DNA from 3 places in the Streptomyces sp. NPDC054849 genome. Region 2 is predicted to be linked to each of the others. Evidence: riboswitches for the same ligand, from Rfam matches in the RefSeq annotation. Region 2 holds a riboswitch; each other region holds the start of a gene.
The links. Region 2 has a riboswitch for cobalamin ahead of ACWGIF_RS06815 (cobalamin biosynthesis protein). Riboswitches for the same ligand answer to the same signal wherever they lie in the genome.
Positions count from the first base shown of each region.

Region 1: another riboswitch for cobalamin. It lies ahead of ACWGIF_RS13100 (hypothetical protein); the one in region 2 lies ahead of ACWGIF_RS06815 (cobalamin biosynthesis protein).
Region 3: another riboswitch for cobalamin. It lies ahead of ACWGIF_RS02945 (ribonucleoside-diphosphate reductase subunit alpha); the one in region 2 lies ahead of ACWGIF_RS06815 (cobalamin biosynthesis protein).

Region 1 covers NZ_JBSGZI010000022.1:49,220-53,902, forward strand. Annotated here, with positions in the region: gene ACWGIF_RS13090 (FecCD family ABC transporter permease) at 1-692, opposite strand, end outside; gene ACWGIF_RS13095 (ABC transporter substrate-binding protein) at 698-1,687, opposite strand; gene ACWGIF_RS13100 (hypothetical protein) at 1,916-2,125, opposite strand; cobalamin riboswitch at 2,194-2,419, opposite strand; gene ACWGIF_RS13105 (hypothetical protein) at 2,537-3,751, shown strand; gene ACWGIF_RS13110 (hypothetical protein) at 3,908-4,174, opposite strand; gene ACWGIF_RS13115 (STM4011 family radical SAM protein) at 4,292-4,683, opposite strand, start outside.
Region 2 covers NZ_JBSGZI010000009.1:82,298-86,980, forward strand. Annotated here, with positions in the region: gene ACWGIF_RS06800 (alpha/beta hydrolase family protein) at 53-1,183, opposite strand; gene ACWGIF_RS06805 (anion permease) at 1,494-2,777, shown strand; gene ACWGIF_RS06810 (hypothetical protein) at 2,804-3,025, shown strand; cobalamin riboswitch at 3,136-3,289, shown strand; gene ACWGIF_RS06815 (cobalamin biosynthesis protein) at 3,327-4,319, shown strand; partial or broken gene ACWGIF_RS06820 (cobyric acid synthase) at 4,316-4,683, shown strand, end outside.
Region 3 covers NZ_JBSGZI010000003.1:154,079-158,761, forward strand. Annotated here, with positions in the region: gene ACWGIF_RS02925 (carbon starvation CstA family protein) at 1-867, shown strand, start outside; gene ACWGIF_RS02930 (CstA-like transporter-associated (seleno)protein) at 864-1,061, shown strand; gene ACWGIF_RS02935 (Uma2 family endonuclease) at 1,118-1,363, opposite strand; gene ACWGIF_RS02940 (GNAT family N-acetyltransferase) at 1,575-2,087, shown strand; cobalamin riboswitch at 2,128-2,259, shown strand; gene ACWGIF_RS02945 (ribonucleoside-diphosphate reductase subunit alpha) at 2,404-4,683, shown strand, end outside.

The DNA.
Region 1 (4,683 bases), on a different contig from region 2:
GCACCGACGGGGATCCACACCGTGGTCCAGGTGGTCCCGGCCAGCCCGCCGAGCATCCAGCGCAGCGCGGACTGCGTCTTGTGCGGATCGTTCGAGGTCACGATCAGGAAGCCGGCCAGCGCCGACAGCACCTCGGCCGTGGCCACACCCGCCAGGACCAGCCGTACCGTCGTCATCCTGCCGCCGGAGCGGGCGAGGAAGTAGACGGCGACCAAGGCGGCCAGGGCGCCGCAGAAGGCGGCCACCGGCAGGGTGAACAGCCCGAACACGGTCAGGTTCAGGACCAGGACGAGTACGGCGCCGACCGAGGCGCCCGAGGACACGCCCAGCAACATGGGATCGGCCAGCGGATTGCGGACCAGGGCCTGGAGCGCCATTCCGGCCACCGCCAGGCCCGCACCGACCACGCCGGCCAGCAGGACCCGGGGCAGGCGTACGTCGACGACGATCGTCTCGCGCACCGGGGTCCACGTCGGGTCTGCGAGGGCCGGGTGAAGGCGGTGCAGGAGGATGCTCCACACCTGCTCGGCCGGGACGCTGACCGAGCCCGCCGCGACCGCGGCCGTGGCGGCGCAGGCCGCCAGGACAGCCAGGAAGGCCAGGACCAGGCTGTAGGGGATCCCGGGGCGCCGCGCGGGACCGGGCCGGCCCTCCTCGCGAAGGCCGGCCCCTTCGGCCGCCGGGACCTTCACCCCGGTCACTGGACGCGGCCCGGGTGAAGCTGCTTCGCCAGCGACTCGACGGCCGACGGCATCCGGACGCCGAGCACCGTGGAGGACAGCGGCAGGACCGCGAACCGCTGGTTCTTGATCGCGGGCACGTCCTTCAGCGCCGGGTGGGTGAGCAGGAACTTCTTCTTGTCCTCGACGGACTGGTCCCCGTAGTCGTAGATGACGACGGCCTCGGGGGAGCGCTGCGCCACCTGCTCGAACGAGACGTCGCCGAAGGCCTTGTCGAGGTCGGCGAAGAGGTTCACCCCGCCGGCCCGCCGGATCATCTCGTTGCCGATGCCCTTGCCGCCCGCGGTGAACGCCGTTGTGTCCCCGCTGTCGTACACGAAGAGCTTGACCGGGGTGACGCCGGTGAGCCGGGTCTCGACCTTGTCGAGGGTGGCGTGCAGTTTCCCCAACTGCTCCTCGGCCCGTGTGGGTACGCCGAAGATCTTGGCGACCGTGCGGATCTCCTCGTCCATGGAGGCGACGTTCACCGGGCCGGTGGGGCACTCCTCGGTGTTGAGGTGGGTGTTGATCCCCGCCTTGGTGAAGGCGGCCCGGCTGCGGCCCTCCTTCTCGTCGAAGGTGGAGGACCAGCCGCCGTAGACGAAGTCGGGCTCGGCCTCCAACAGCGCCTCGAAGGACGGGTATTCCTTCGACAGCACCTTCACGCTGTCGTAGGCGGCCTGGTACTCGGGGAGGATCCTGTCGTCGAGATAGCCCGTGCCCGCCATCGACTTCTCCAGGCCGAGCGACAGCATGACCTCGGTCGCGTGCTGGTTGAGCGAAACGGCGCGCTGCGGCGGACGCTGATAGGTGGTCTCCACCCCGCAGTTGGCGACGGTGACGGGAAAGCCCTGCGAGATCGCACCCGACGACGGGGTGGCGGCGGGCGTGGCCGTACCTCCGCAGCCGGATATCAGCAGGGACACAGTCAGTGCGGACAGCACGGATTTCGGGTGGTTGCGGGGCATGGGTGGTCCTCTCACCGCAGATGGATTCGGATGGTGCCCAGGGGAAGCCGGCCGGCCCGGTGCAGCTCGCTGCGGGGCGGCATGGCGAGGGCGCATGCGGGCGCACATGGGGCGCGCAGGGTCGAGCACGGTGCTTCGTGCCACGACGGGGGGCAAGGCGACGTCCCCGCACGACCCGATGCCCTGGGAGGGCAGGGCGTCTCACGGGCCGGTGTAACGGCCCGTCGCCTACGAGGGGTTCGGCCCGGGGATGTCGCGGGCCGGGACGGGACGCGCTCTGCCCGCGGCGTCTGTCGCGACGAAGGTCGTCTCCGCGCCGCCGTGGACGGCGCCGTACAGGTCGGTGTCGTGCTCACTCGTGATGTGGGCGAGCGTCACCCGGGACTCACCCGGACTCCTGGAAACGCACCCTGCGGTGATGACGGTCGGGTCGGCCACGTCAACTCTCCTTCGCGAGTCGCGGCAGAAAGGCCCCGGAGCATGTTCTTCGGGACCCCGCATGACACTTCGGCATGCGGGCAGTGGCAGGTCTTCGGACTCGCGGGCACACCTTCCGGTTTCCCGGTCGGCACCTACTGACCGTCGCTTCCCAGGACCGGTTCCGGTCCCAGTGCTCATGACGGCGCTCGTTCCCACTCACCGCTGCGGGGCAGTCCCGGATTCCCACCGGGTTCCCTCTTACGACGCATCCCGCCTGGCGGACGGGGCGAACCAGCTGCACCGACAGCCTACCCGTGAGAAGGACCGTGCAGGCGGGAACCACGTGCTCAGCCCCCCAACCGGTCGGTCTCCCACCTCCGTTCGAATAAGGAGAGGAGGTCGCCCGGCTGCGCCGAGTAGCATCCCGGGATGCCCCAGACGATCGAGACGCTGAGCCCCGAAGCCGGGCGGACCGACACCGCGGGACTGCGCGGGTACGACGCGGACTCCCTGGCACGGTGCGCGGTCGATACGGCTCAGCCGTGGTGGCGCCGCAGGGCCTGCGCGCAGGCGCTGGCCGGACGGGTCCCCGAGCGGCGCGTGGCCGAACTGATCGGGTGCGTCCAGGACACCGGCGACGTGGCCGAGGTGCGCATCGCCTTGCTGGACCTCCTCGCGGACCGGCCGGAACTGCTCCCCTGGCTACGGCACGAGGACCGGATCCAGGACAGCTCGTACCGCGTGCCCGAGGCGGTACTGAAGACCCGTGCCGCGCTCGGAGACCGCACGGCGGCGGGTGCCCTGGCGACGCTCGCCTTCAGTCCGTGGCGTCACCGGCGGGAGATCGGCGAGGCGGGACTGGACGAACTGGCCGCGCGGTACGGGGTCGAGGAGGTCCTGGCCGAACTCGGCGGGGCCCGGCCCGAGGACCGCTCCATCGGCGTCCGTCTGCGGCAGCGCGCCGGTGAGGACGTGACCGGCGCGCTCGCCGACCCCGACCGGGCCGTCGCGTACCGCGCCCAGGCGTTCCTGACCGACCCCGAACGGCTGCGCGGCTACCTGGACGAGGCGCCGACGCAGGAGGCGAAGCTGTGGGCCCTGTACGCACTGCACCGTCTGACCGACGACACCGCCGAGACCCGCAGGGTGTACGAGGCGCTGGGGCGGCCCCGCGTCGAGGTGGCCGGCCTGGACGAGGAGCTGCGCGCGGCGATCGTTCACGAGTACGGGCAGTGGTGCGAGGAGCGGAGCGATCCGCGGTGGCGGATCGAGGCCCTGTGCACCGAACGGCCGTCCGGTTCCGATGCCGCCGAGCGGCTGCTCCGGGCCACGGCCGCGCTCACCGCCGCGGGACTCGCGCCGAAGGCTCCGGTCTCCTGCGGAGAGGCCAACAGCCAGGGGGACGGTACCTACGACGTGATCGGCTACGGCGCGGGCGACCGCGAGGTGCACATCAGCACTCTCGGCCGCTTCGCCGCCGATCACGACGACGATCCGGCTGTCCGCCGCGCCCTTGAAACGGCCGGCTTCCGCTGGATCGACCCTGCCGTCGGCTCGGTCCGGGTCACCGGCCTCGGGGTGTACTACTTCGGCAGCCGCGAGCCGTTGGACGTCCACACGCTGTTGTTCTACTGGCAGGACTAGACATCGCCATCGGAGCGCGCACCACACCGGCGCGCTCAACGGTGTGGCCCCGGGCTGCTGGGTCCGGGGCCACAGGGGGCTGCTTTCGGCAGTGGACGAGGTCACCGGTACCGGGGCCGGCCGGCCCGGCGCCGTTCGTGGTCGCCGAGCTGGTGCTCAGCCCATTTCGTCGCGGATCACGTTGCGGTGCTGCTCGTAGACGAGCCGCGCGTCGGCGTCCGGGAGCGCCGACGTCGTGAGGCCGCAGGCGCAGGTGACCACCGTGAGGTCGCACAGAGCGCGCAGGGTTTGCCCCGCGGGGCTGGTCCGGGCCGCCCCCGCCGGCTTCTCGTACCGGAGGTGGTGCGGGTAGTGAGGTCTGCGTACAACGTCCGGGGCGACGTGGGCGCTGGAGTCGTCGAGGGTGAAGCGGTGCTCGCTCATGGGTCCAGTGTGTCTTCTGCCGGACGCGAGTAACGAGCGCACGCGCGGCAGAACGCGACGACGCCATCACCGAGCTGCCCGCGGGACACCGGTGAACCGTTCGGCGGGTCGCCGCGCCTACCGCCTCGCAGGTGCCGCCCGGGTCTCGGGAATGCGTTCGAGGACGCCGCCCGCGAAGACGTCGTAGAGCGGGAGGGACTCCAGATGGACGTAGCCGATGTGACAGTCGCAGACGGCCAGGGGGCAGGGCCGGGGGCTCAGGGCGGCCCGGTATGAGCCGTCGTAGAGATTGCCGAGATCGGTTCGGACGAAGTGGCAGCGGCGGACCGTGCCGTCGCCGTCCACCGAAATGACCGACTCCCCCGTGCGGCACGGCAGCCCGGCCGAGCGGTGGGGGTGGCGGCTGTACGGGAAGAGCGGGTCCAGGGCGGTCCAGTCGTCCGCCTCGGCATCGGTGTACGTGTGGCCCTCGGCGGCATTGGCCCAGAGGTAGACGTGGTCGGGCAGAT
Region 2 (4,683 bases):
ACAACACGCCCGCAGGGCCCGGTCCGTCACACGGCCTTCACATGACGGGCGCTCACATGAGGGGGGTGAGGAAGCGACGCAGGGCCTCTTCGTACCCGGTCGGGTCCGCGTTCCACATCGCCCCGTGCCCGGCCCCGGCCACGGTCTGCAGGGTGACGAGGTCGGGGCGGGCGGCGGCCAGCCTGCGCGAGGGGCCCCAGGGAGCGAGCGCGTCGTCCGGGCCGTGGAAGATCAGTACGGGGACGCGCAGCGCGCCGGGGTCCGCACCCGGCGCCCGGCGGTCGGCGCGCAGTCCCGCGCGGCCCTCGGCCGCCCGGACCGCCAGCGGCAGTACCACGGCCGGGGTGTGACGGGCCGCGGCGAGCCCGCGCAGGGTGGTGTGCCAGTCGAGCACCGGCGAGTCCAGCACCAGCCCGGAGATCCGGTCGGCCAGCGCCGAGCGCTCGGCGGCGTGCAGGGCCATGGTGGCGCCGGTGGACCAGCCGTGCAGGACCACGCGCCGGGCGCCGTAGCGCACCGCGTAGCGGATGGCGGCGTCCAGGTCCCGCCACTCCGATTCGCCGAGGTGGCCGAGGCCGTCGGGGGAGGCGGGCGCGCCGAGGTCGCCCCGGTATCCGAGGTCCAGGACGGGCAGCCGGTGGCGGTGCAGGAAGGGCATGACCACCATCGGGTGCTCGCGGCCGGCGCCGAGCCCGTGCACGGTGATCACCCACGTGTCCCGGGCTCCGGGCACGAACCAGGCGGGGAGAGCGCCGAGCTCCCCGGGGACGTCCACGTCGGCGTGGTCGAGCCCGAGGGCGGTGCGGGGGTCGCCGAGGTGCACCTGGGGGGTGAGGGCGACGCGGGTTCCGGGGCTGAGGGTGCCGTGGGTGACGGAGAGGAGCCGCCGTACGACGGTGTCGGGGTCGTGTTCGGCGTCCGGCAGCACGGGCCCGACCACGGCGTGCACACCCGGCGCGACCAAGCCGTACGTGCCGGGGCGCAGGGAGGCGAGCGAGCGGGTCAGCGCGACCCGGCCGGGGGCGGTGGAGTGGACGCTCAGGCGCGGCCCGCCGGGAAGCGGACGGCCGGGTTCGGGCCGCAGGGCCGCTGCGGCGGCGTACCTGCCGACCGCGACGGCGGCCGCTGCGGCGCCCAGAAGGGCCGTGGTCACGGCTGCTGCCGTCACTGTCGCGGTACGCACCGCTCCAGTGTCTGCGCCCCGGGTCGGGCGGGCCACCGGAGGAACTCGCTCCGCCGAGGCCGGGGGTGGGGTGATCTAGATCTCTTTCGGGGCTCCGGAAGCGGTGCCGCATGCCTCGCCGACACCACACGGAGGGGTTCATTCTCCCGGCTTTGACGTGCATTAATGGCGATATCTCCGACAGAATCAGGACGAATGCGACGATGGGGCCCCGTGCCAGTACACCGCTCCGCCGGAGTCAGTTCACCTTCCGTTCACCCAGATTGCCTACGGTCGCCGAACCACTGACGTCAAACAGAAGCCTGGGTAAATGGAGCACATAACGCTTCTCCTCGGGATCGTGATCATCACCGCTCTCGTGTTCGACTTCACGAACGGTTTCCACGACACGGCCAACGCGATGGCCACCACCATCTCGACCGGCGCCCTCAAGCCCAAGACGGCGGTGGCCATGTCCGCCGTGCTCAACCTCGTCGGCGCGTTCATGTCCGTGGAGGTCGCCAAGACGATCTCCAAGGGCCTGGTCAACGAGGAAGGCATCCAGCCAGAAGTGATCTTCGCCGCCCTGGTCGGCGCGATCCTCTGGAACCTCGTCACCTGGCTGGTGGGTCTCCCCTCCAGCTCCTCGCACGCCCTGATGGGCGGCCTGATCGGCGCCGCGGTCGCCTCCGCCGGCATCGGCGCGGTCAACGGCAGCGTCGTCGTCACCAAGGTGCTCATCCCCGCGATCGCCGCCCCGCTGGTGGCCGGCATCGCCGCGTACCTGGCCGCCAAGGTCACCTACAAGCTGGGTGACAAGGTCGGCGAGAAGACCTCCGCCAAGGGCTACCGCGCCGGTCAGATCGCCTCGGCGGGTCTCGTCTCCCTCGCGCACGGCACCAACGACGCGCAGAAGACGATGGGCATCATCACCCTGGCCCTCATCGCCGGCGGTGCGATCGCGCCCGACTCGAACCCGCCGGTCTGGGTCATCGTCTCGGCCGGTGTGGCCATCGCGATGGGCACCTACCTGGGCGGCTGGCGCATCATCCGCACCATGGGCAAGGGCCTGACCGACCTGCAGCCGCAGCAGGGCTTCGCCGCCCAGACCTCGGCCGCGTCCGTCATCCTCGCCTCCTCCAACCTGGGCTTCTCGCTCTCCACCACCCACTCGTGCTCCGGTGCGGTCATGGGTGCGGGCCTGGGCCGCAAGGGCGGTGTGGTCCGCTGGTCCACCGCGACCCGCATGTTCGTCGCGTGGGGCCTGACCCTGCCGGCCGCCGCGCTGGTCTCGGCCGGTGCCGAACTGGTCATGCGCATCGGTGACATCGGCATCGCCGCCGTCACCGTCTTCCTGGTCGGCTCCTGCCTCGCCATCTGGCTCATCTCGCGCCGCCAGGTCGTCGACCACAGCAACGTCAACGACGTGGAGCCGGTCGACGCCCACGAGCCGGGGGTCGTCACCACGGCGATCGCGGCCGTCACCGTCCCGCCGACCGTCGCCGCGGCCGGCATGACCGCCGCCGGTACGACCGCCGCGGTCACGGACGACGCCCTCAAGGCCACCATCCCGGCCGCGACGACGACCCCGGCGGCTCCGGCCGCCGCGGTCTGACCGAGACACACAGAGGAAACGGCAGTATGAAGATCGACTGGGAAGCACTCGGCTCCGTCTTCGGGGTCAGCCTCTTCGCCACCGTCGCCCTCGTGGCCCTGTTCACCCTGGGTCTGATGGGCCTGTCCAAGCACGAGGCCGCGACCGAGCAGGGCGGCACCGCCACCCTGGCCCGCAGCGGTGCATACCTCTGCTTCTCGCTCGTCGCGGCCGCCGTGACGTATGGGATCTACCTGATCGTCGCCTGATCCGCCGCCGTACGGCGCGCAGGGCGCGAAGCTCCCCCCGGGTTTCTCCCGGGGGGAGCTTTCGCATCTCCCGCTCCCACCGCACCGCAGGTCAACGGCGAGTTGACGGGCGTTCTCGGTGCGTGGTGGACTGCCCGAGCCAATACGGCGGCATGGAGAGGAAGTCCGGTGCGAATCCGGCGCGGTCCCGCCACTGTCACCGGGGAGCGCACGCCGCGCGTGCGTCCCGGGAGCCAGGAACTCTCGCCGCCGGACACGTCGAACCAGGGCGCGGACCCTGAGTGAGGACATACCTGCCACCATGCGTGCCGATCGCGTCTTCGCGTACGGCGTCACGGCGGGCCTGATCGGCGACCGGATCCTCGGTGATCCCCGCCGAGGGCACCCCGTGGCCGCCTTCGGACGGGCCGCCGCCGCCGTCGAGCGCTCCCTGTGGCGCGACGACCGCGCCCGGGGCCTCCTGCACACCCTGATGTGCGCCGGGGGCGCCGCCGCCGTCGGCGCGCTGGGCGCCCGCGCCGTGCGCTCCCGGCCCGCCGCTGCCCGTATCGCCCTGACCGCCGCCGCCACCTGGGCCGTCGTGGGCGGCACTTCGCTGGGCCGTGAGGCCCGCGCCATCGGCGGGGCGCTCGCCGCCGGGGACGTCGAGGTGGCCCGGGAGCGCCTGCCCCACCTGTGCGGGCGCGACCCGCAGGCGCTGGACGGGCAGCAGATGGCGCGCGCCGTCGTCGAGTCGGTCGCCGAGAACACCTCCGACGCGGTCGTCGGGGCCCTGGTGTGGGGGGCCGTCGCCGGCGTCCCCGGCCTGCTGGCCTTCCGGGCCGTGAACACCCTGGACGCGATGGTCGGCCACAAGTCCCCCCGCTACCTGCGCTACGGCTGGGCCTCCGCCCGCCTCGACGACCTGGCGGGCTGGCCCGGGGCCCGGCTGACGGCGGCCGCCGCCGTACTGGCCGGACCCGACCGGCGGGGAGCCGTACGGGCCTGGCGCTCGGACGCCGCCGCGCACCCCAGCCCGAACGCCGGACCCGTCGAGGCCTCCTTCGCCGGGGCCCTCGGCGTCAGACTGGGCGGGACCCTGGCGTACGGCGGCCGGGTCGAGCACCGGGCCGTACTGAACGGCGAGAAGGGGCGGCCGGTGGAGGTCGCGGACATCGAGCGGGCGGTCCGGCTGTCGCACCGGGTGACCTGGCTGGCCCTGGGCACCTGTGTGGCCTCCCGGCTGCTGGTCTCACGGCTGCAGGTCTCCCGGCTGCCGGTCCCCCGTACGACCAAGAGAGGGCGGCGCGGATGAGCGGCGCGAAGCGCGGCGGCGGACTGCTGGTCGCGGGCACCACGTCGGACGCCGGCAAGAGCGTGGTCACCGCGGGCATCTGCCGCTGGCTGGCCCGCCAGGGCGTGAAGGTGGCGCCCTTCAAAGCGCAGAACATGTCGCTCAACTCGTTCGTCACGCAGGAGGGCGCCGAGATCGGGCGCGCCCAGGCGATGCAGGCCCAGGCGGCCCGCGTGGAGCCGACCGCGCTGATGAACCCGGTGCTGCTCAAGCCCGGCGGCGACCGCAGCAGCCAGGTCGTACTGCTGGGGAAGCCGGTGGGCGAGATGAGCGCCCGCGGCTACCACGGCGGGCGTCAGGAGCAGCTGCTCGGCATCGTCACGGA
Region 3 (4,683 bases), on a different contig from region 2:
GAGGAGGCCAGCCTGCTGTCCCGTACGGGCGGCGCGCCGACCTTCGCACTCGGAATGTCGGAGATCTTCTCCGCCGTGATCGGCGGCGCCGGGATGAAGGCGTTCTGGTACCACTTCGCGATCATGTTCGAGGCGCTCTTCATCCTGACGACGCTCGACGCGGGCACGCGCGTGGGCCGGTTCATGCTCCAGGACACCCTCGGCAACGTCCACAAGTCCTTCAAGAACGTCAGCTGGAAGCCCGGCGTGTGGTTCGCGAGCGCGATCGTCGTCGGCGCGTGGGGCTACTTCCTGTGGGTCGGCATCAAGGACCCGCTGGGCGGCATCAACCAGCTCTTCCCGCTCTTCGGCATCGCCAACCAGCTGCTCGCCGCGGTCGCCCTGGCCGTCTGCACCACGCTGCTGATCAAGTCGGGCCGGCTCAAGTGGGCCTGGGTGACGGGCGTTCCGCTGATCTGGGACGCCACGGTGACCCTCACCGCGAGCTACCAGAAGATCTTCTCGGAGGACGTGAAGGTCGGCTTCTTCGCCCAGCGCGACAAGTACCAGGCCGGCATCGACGCCGACAAGGTCCTGCCGCCCGCCAAGAGCATGGACGACATGCACACCGTGGTCACCAACGCCACGGTCGACGGCGTCCTCTGCGCCCTCTTCGCGATCCTGATCATCGTGGTCCTCGCGGACGCGGCCCGGACCTGCGTCAAGGCCGTGCGCAAGCCGGAGTCGGCCACCCTCTCCGAGATCCCCTGGACCGAGTCGAAGATCGTCGCCCCGGCCGGACTGATCGCCACCGCCGAGGAGAGGGCGGAACTCGCCGCGGCGGGTCTCGACTCGGGCGGCGGGCAGGTCAAGGAGCCGGTGGCGTGAGCACCGTACGGAGCGTGCTCGCCAGGGCCCGGTTCTACGTACGGGAGTTCTCGGGGGAGGCCGCGTACGACCGGTACGTGGCCCACGCCCGCTCCCACGACCCGGAGGCGGAGGTCCTCACCCGCCGCGCCTTCGAACGCGCCCGCACGGACGCGCGCGAGGCGGACCCCCGCGAGGGCTTCGGCTGCTGCTGACCCGCCCACCCGCGCCGAAGGCCCCGCCGCTTCCTGCGGCGGGGCCTTCTGGCGGTTCAGCGCACCCAGTCCTTCAGGGACTCGGTCTGGAGGGTGACGTTGACCGGGTCAGGGAGTTCAACGTCGTTGCCGAACTCCACCGTCCGGGTGTTCGCATACCGGCGGCCGTCCGGCTCGCTGAACACGGTCACGTCGCACGCCTCCCGGTCGGTGAGCAGATACACAGGGATGCCAGTCTGCGCGTAGGCGAGGGGCTTCTCCACGCGGTCGCGCCGGTCGGTGTCAGCGTCATACGAGGTCACCTCGACGACCATCAGGACCGGGGCGGGGTCTGCCCACTCTTACGCGACCCGAGCGGTAGTCCCCGACAGCCAACCCCCGCTCCATGTGAAGCCACAATTCGGGCCGGTGCTGCATGCAGAGGCGTGCGAGCATGCCTCGCTCGCCTTCCTCGACGGTGCTGTCTCCGACGATAGTGCCGCCCGCCGGCACCCGTCCTGCACACTCGACCGCATGGACATCGTGATCAGAACTGCCGTACCCGGGGACTACGCGGAGCTGGGCGACATCACGGCGCAGGCCTACCTCGACGACGGGCTCCTGGACGCCAACGAGGACGACTCGTACGAACGCGCGCTGCGCGACGTCGCCGGCCGGGCCGCCGACGCAGAGGTGCTCGTGGCCGCCTTGGACGGCGTCCTGCTGGGTGGTGTGACCTTCGCCCCTCCCGGCTGCCGTATGGCCGACATCGCCGGGCCCGGCGAAGCCGAGTTCCGGATGCTCAGCGTGTCCCGTGCCGGCCGCGGCCGGGGCGCGGGCGAGGCCTTGGTGCGTGCCTGCATCCAGCGGGCGCGGGCCATCGAAGGCGTGACGCGCCTGGTGCTCTCGACTCAGGCCGAGAGCCCCGCCGCGCACCGGATCTACGAGCGGCTGGGCTTTGTACGGACTCCCGAGCGGGACTGGTCCCCCGTCCCCAACGTCCCCTTGTTGACGTACGCATTGGAGCTGGGCGTACTCGAGCGGTAGCGAGCCGACACAACATGTGGGGGGTCGCGCATCGACGCCCCCCCACATGTATGCTCATGGCTGCTGTCGCCGCAGGGGAATCCGGTGCGAATCCGGAACTGTCCCGCAACGGTATGAAGTGTCCGGCTACCGGACGCCAAGTCCGAGGACCTGCCGACAGCGCGCCCGGCTCGACCGAACCGGGTGCCGATTCGTCCGGGCCTCGCGGTTGGGCCGGTGGACGCCATGCGGGGGTACGCGTTCCTGTCGCGCCCGCATGCGCCCGCTCGCGCCCCGCTCCGCCGATGACCGGGCCGAGCGAGGGAGAGCTCCCGCCGTGACCATCGCGCCTTCCGCACCGCGCGCCGAGTCCGTTTCTGGCGACAACACCGAGGGCCCGGGGGCCACGCTGCTGCGTACCCTCACCGAACTGACGGCGGACCTCCCCGACACCGACCCCGGCCGGGTCGCCGCCTCCGCGCTGCGCGGCCGCAGCTCCGCCGCCGACGACGCCGAACTGCGGGGGCTGGCCACCGAGGCCGCCGCCGGACTCATCTCCGAGGACCCGGCGTACTCGAAGCTCGCCGCCCGGCTGCTGACGCTGGCCGTGCGCGACGAGGCCGCGAGCCAGGGCTCCACCTCCTTCTCCGCCTCCGTCGAGGTCGGCCACCGCGAGGGCCTCATCGCCGACCGGACCGCCGAGTTCGTACGGACCCACGCGAGCCGCCTGGACTCGCTGGTCGAGCTCACCCTCGCCGAGGGCGCCGACGACCGCTTCGGCTTCTTCGGCCTGCGCACCCTGCACAGCCGCTACCTGCTGCGCCACCCGATCACCCGTCAGGTGATCGAGACCCCTCAGTACTTCATGCTGCGCGTGGCCTGCGGCCTCGCCGCGGACGAGAGCGTCCAGGCCGTCGAGGAAGTGGCCTCGCTGTACCGGCTGATGAGCCGTCTCGACTACCTGCCGTCCTCCCCCACCCTCTTCAACTCCGGTACCCGGCACCCGCAGATGTCCTCCTGCTACCTGCTGGACTCCCCGCTGGACGAGCTGGACTCGATCTACGACCGCTACCACCAGGTCGCGCGCCTCTCCAAGCACGCCGGCGGCATCGGCCTCTCGTACTCCCGCATCCGCGCCCGCGGGTCGCTGATCCGCGGCACCAACGGCCACTCCAACGGCATCGTGCCGTTCCTGAAGACGCTCGACGCCTCCGTCGCCGCCGTCAACCAGGGCGGCCGCCGCAAGGGCGCCGCCGCGGTCTACCTGGAGACCTGGCACGCGGACATCGAGGAGTTCCTGGAACTCCGCGACAACACCGGTGAGGACCAGCGCCGTACGCACAACCTCAACCTGGCGCACTGGGTGCCGGACGAGTTCATGCGCCGCGTGAACGCCGACGCCGAGTGGTCGCTGTTCTCCCCGGCCGACGTGCCCGAGCTGGTCGACCTGTGGGGCGACGACTTCGACGCCGCGTACCGCAAGGCCGAGGCGGACGGCCTGGCCCGCAAGACCATGCCCGCCCGCGACCTGTACGGCCGGATGATGCGCACCCTCGCGCAGACCGGCCAGGGCTGGATGACCTTCAAGGACGCCTCCAACCGCACGGCGAACCAGACCGCCGAGCCGGGCACGGTGGTGCACTCCTCGAACTTGTGCACCGAGATCATCGAGGTCACCAATGACGGCGAGACGGCCGTCTGCAACCTCGGTTCGGTCAACCTGGGCGCGTTCGTCGTGGACGGCGCCATCGACTGGGAGCGGATCGACGAGACCGTCCGCACCGCGGTCACCTTCCTCGACCGCGTGGTGGACATCAACTTCTACCCGACCGAGCAGGCCGGCCGTTCCAACGCGCGCTGGCGGCCGGTGGGCCTGGGCGCGATGGGCCTCCAGGACGTCTTCTTCAAGCTCAAGCTGCCCTTCGACTCCCCCGAGGCGAAGGCCCTGTCCACCAAGCTCTCCGAGCGCATCATGCTGGCCGCGTACGAGGCCTCCTGCGACCTCGCCGAGCGCAGCGGCCCGCTGCCGGCCTGGGAGCAGACCCGCACCGCGCGCGGCGTCCTGCACCCGGACCACTACGACGTGGAGCTGAACTGGCCGGAGCGCTGGGACGCCCTGCGTGCCCGCGTCGCCCAGACGGGCATGCGCAACTCCCTGCTCCTCGCCATCGCCCCGACGGCCACGATCGCCTCGATCGCCGGCGTGTACGAGTGCATCGAGCCGCAGGTCTCCAACCTCTTCAAGCGCGAGACGCTCAGCGGTGAGTTCCTCCAGGTGAACGGTTACCTGGTGGAGGAACTGAAGCAGCTCGGCGTGTGGGACGCCCAGACCCGCGAGGCGCTGCGCGACTCCTCCGGCTCGGTTCAGGGCTTCGGCTGGATCCCGGCCGAGGTCCGCGAGCTGTACCGCACGGCGTGGGAGATCCCGCAGCGCGGCCTGATCGACATGGCGGCGGCGCGTACGCCGTTCCTGGACCAGTCGCAGTCGCTGAACCTCTTCCTGGAGACGCCCACCATCGGCAAGCTCAGCTCGATGTACGCGTACGCCTGGAAGCAGGGCCTGAAGACCACCTACTACCTGCGCTCGCGCCCCGCGACGAAGATCGCCCGCGCCGCG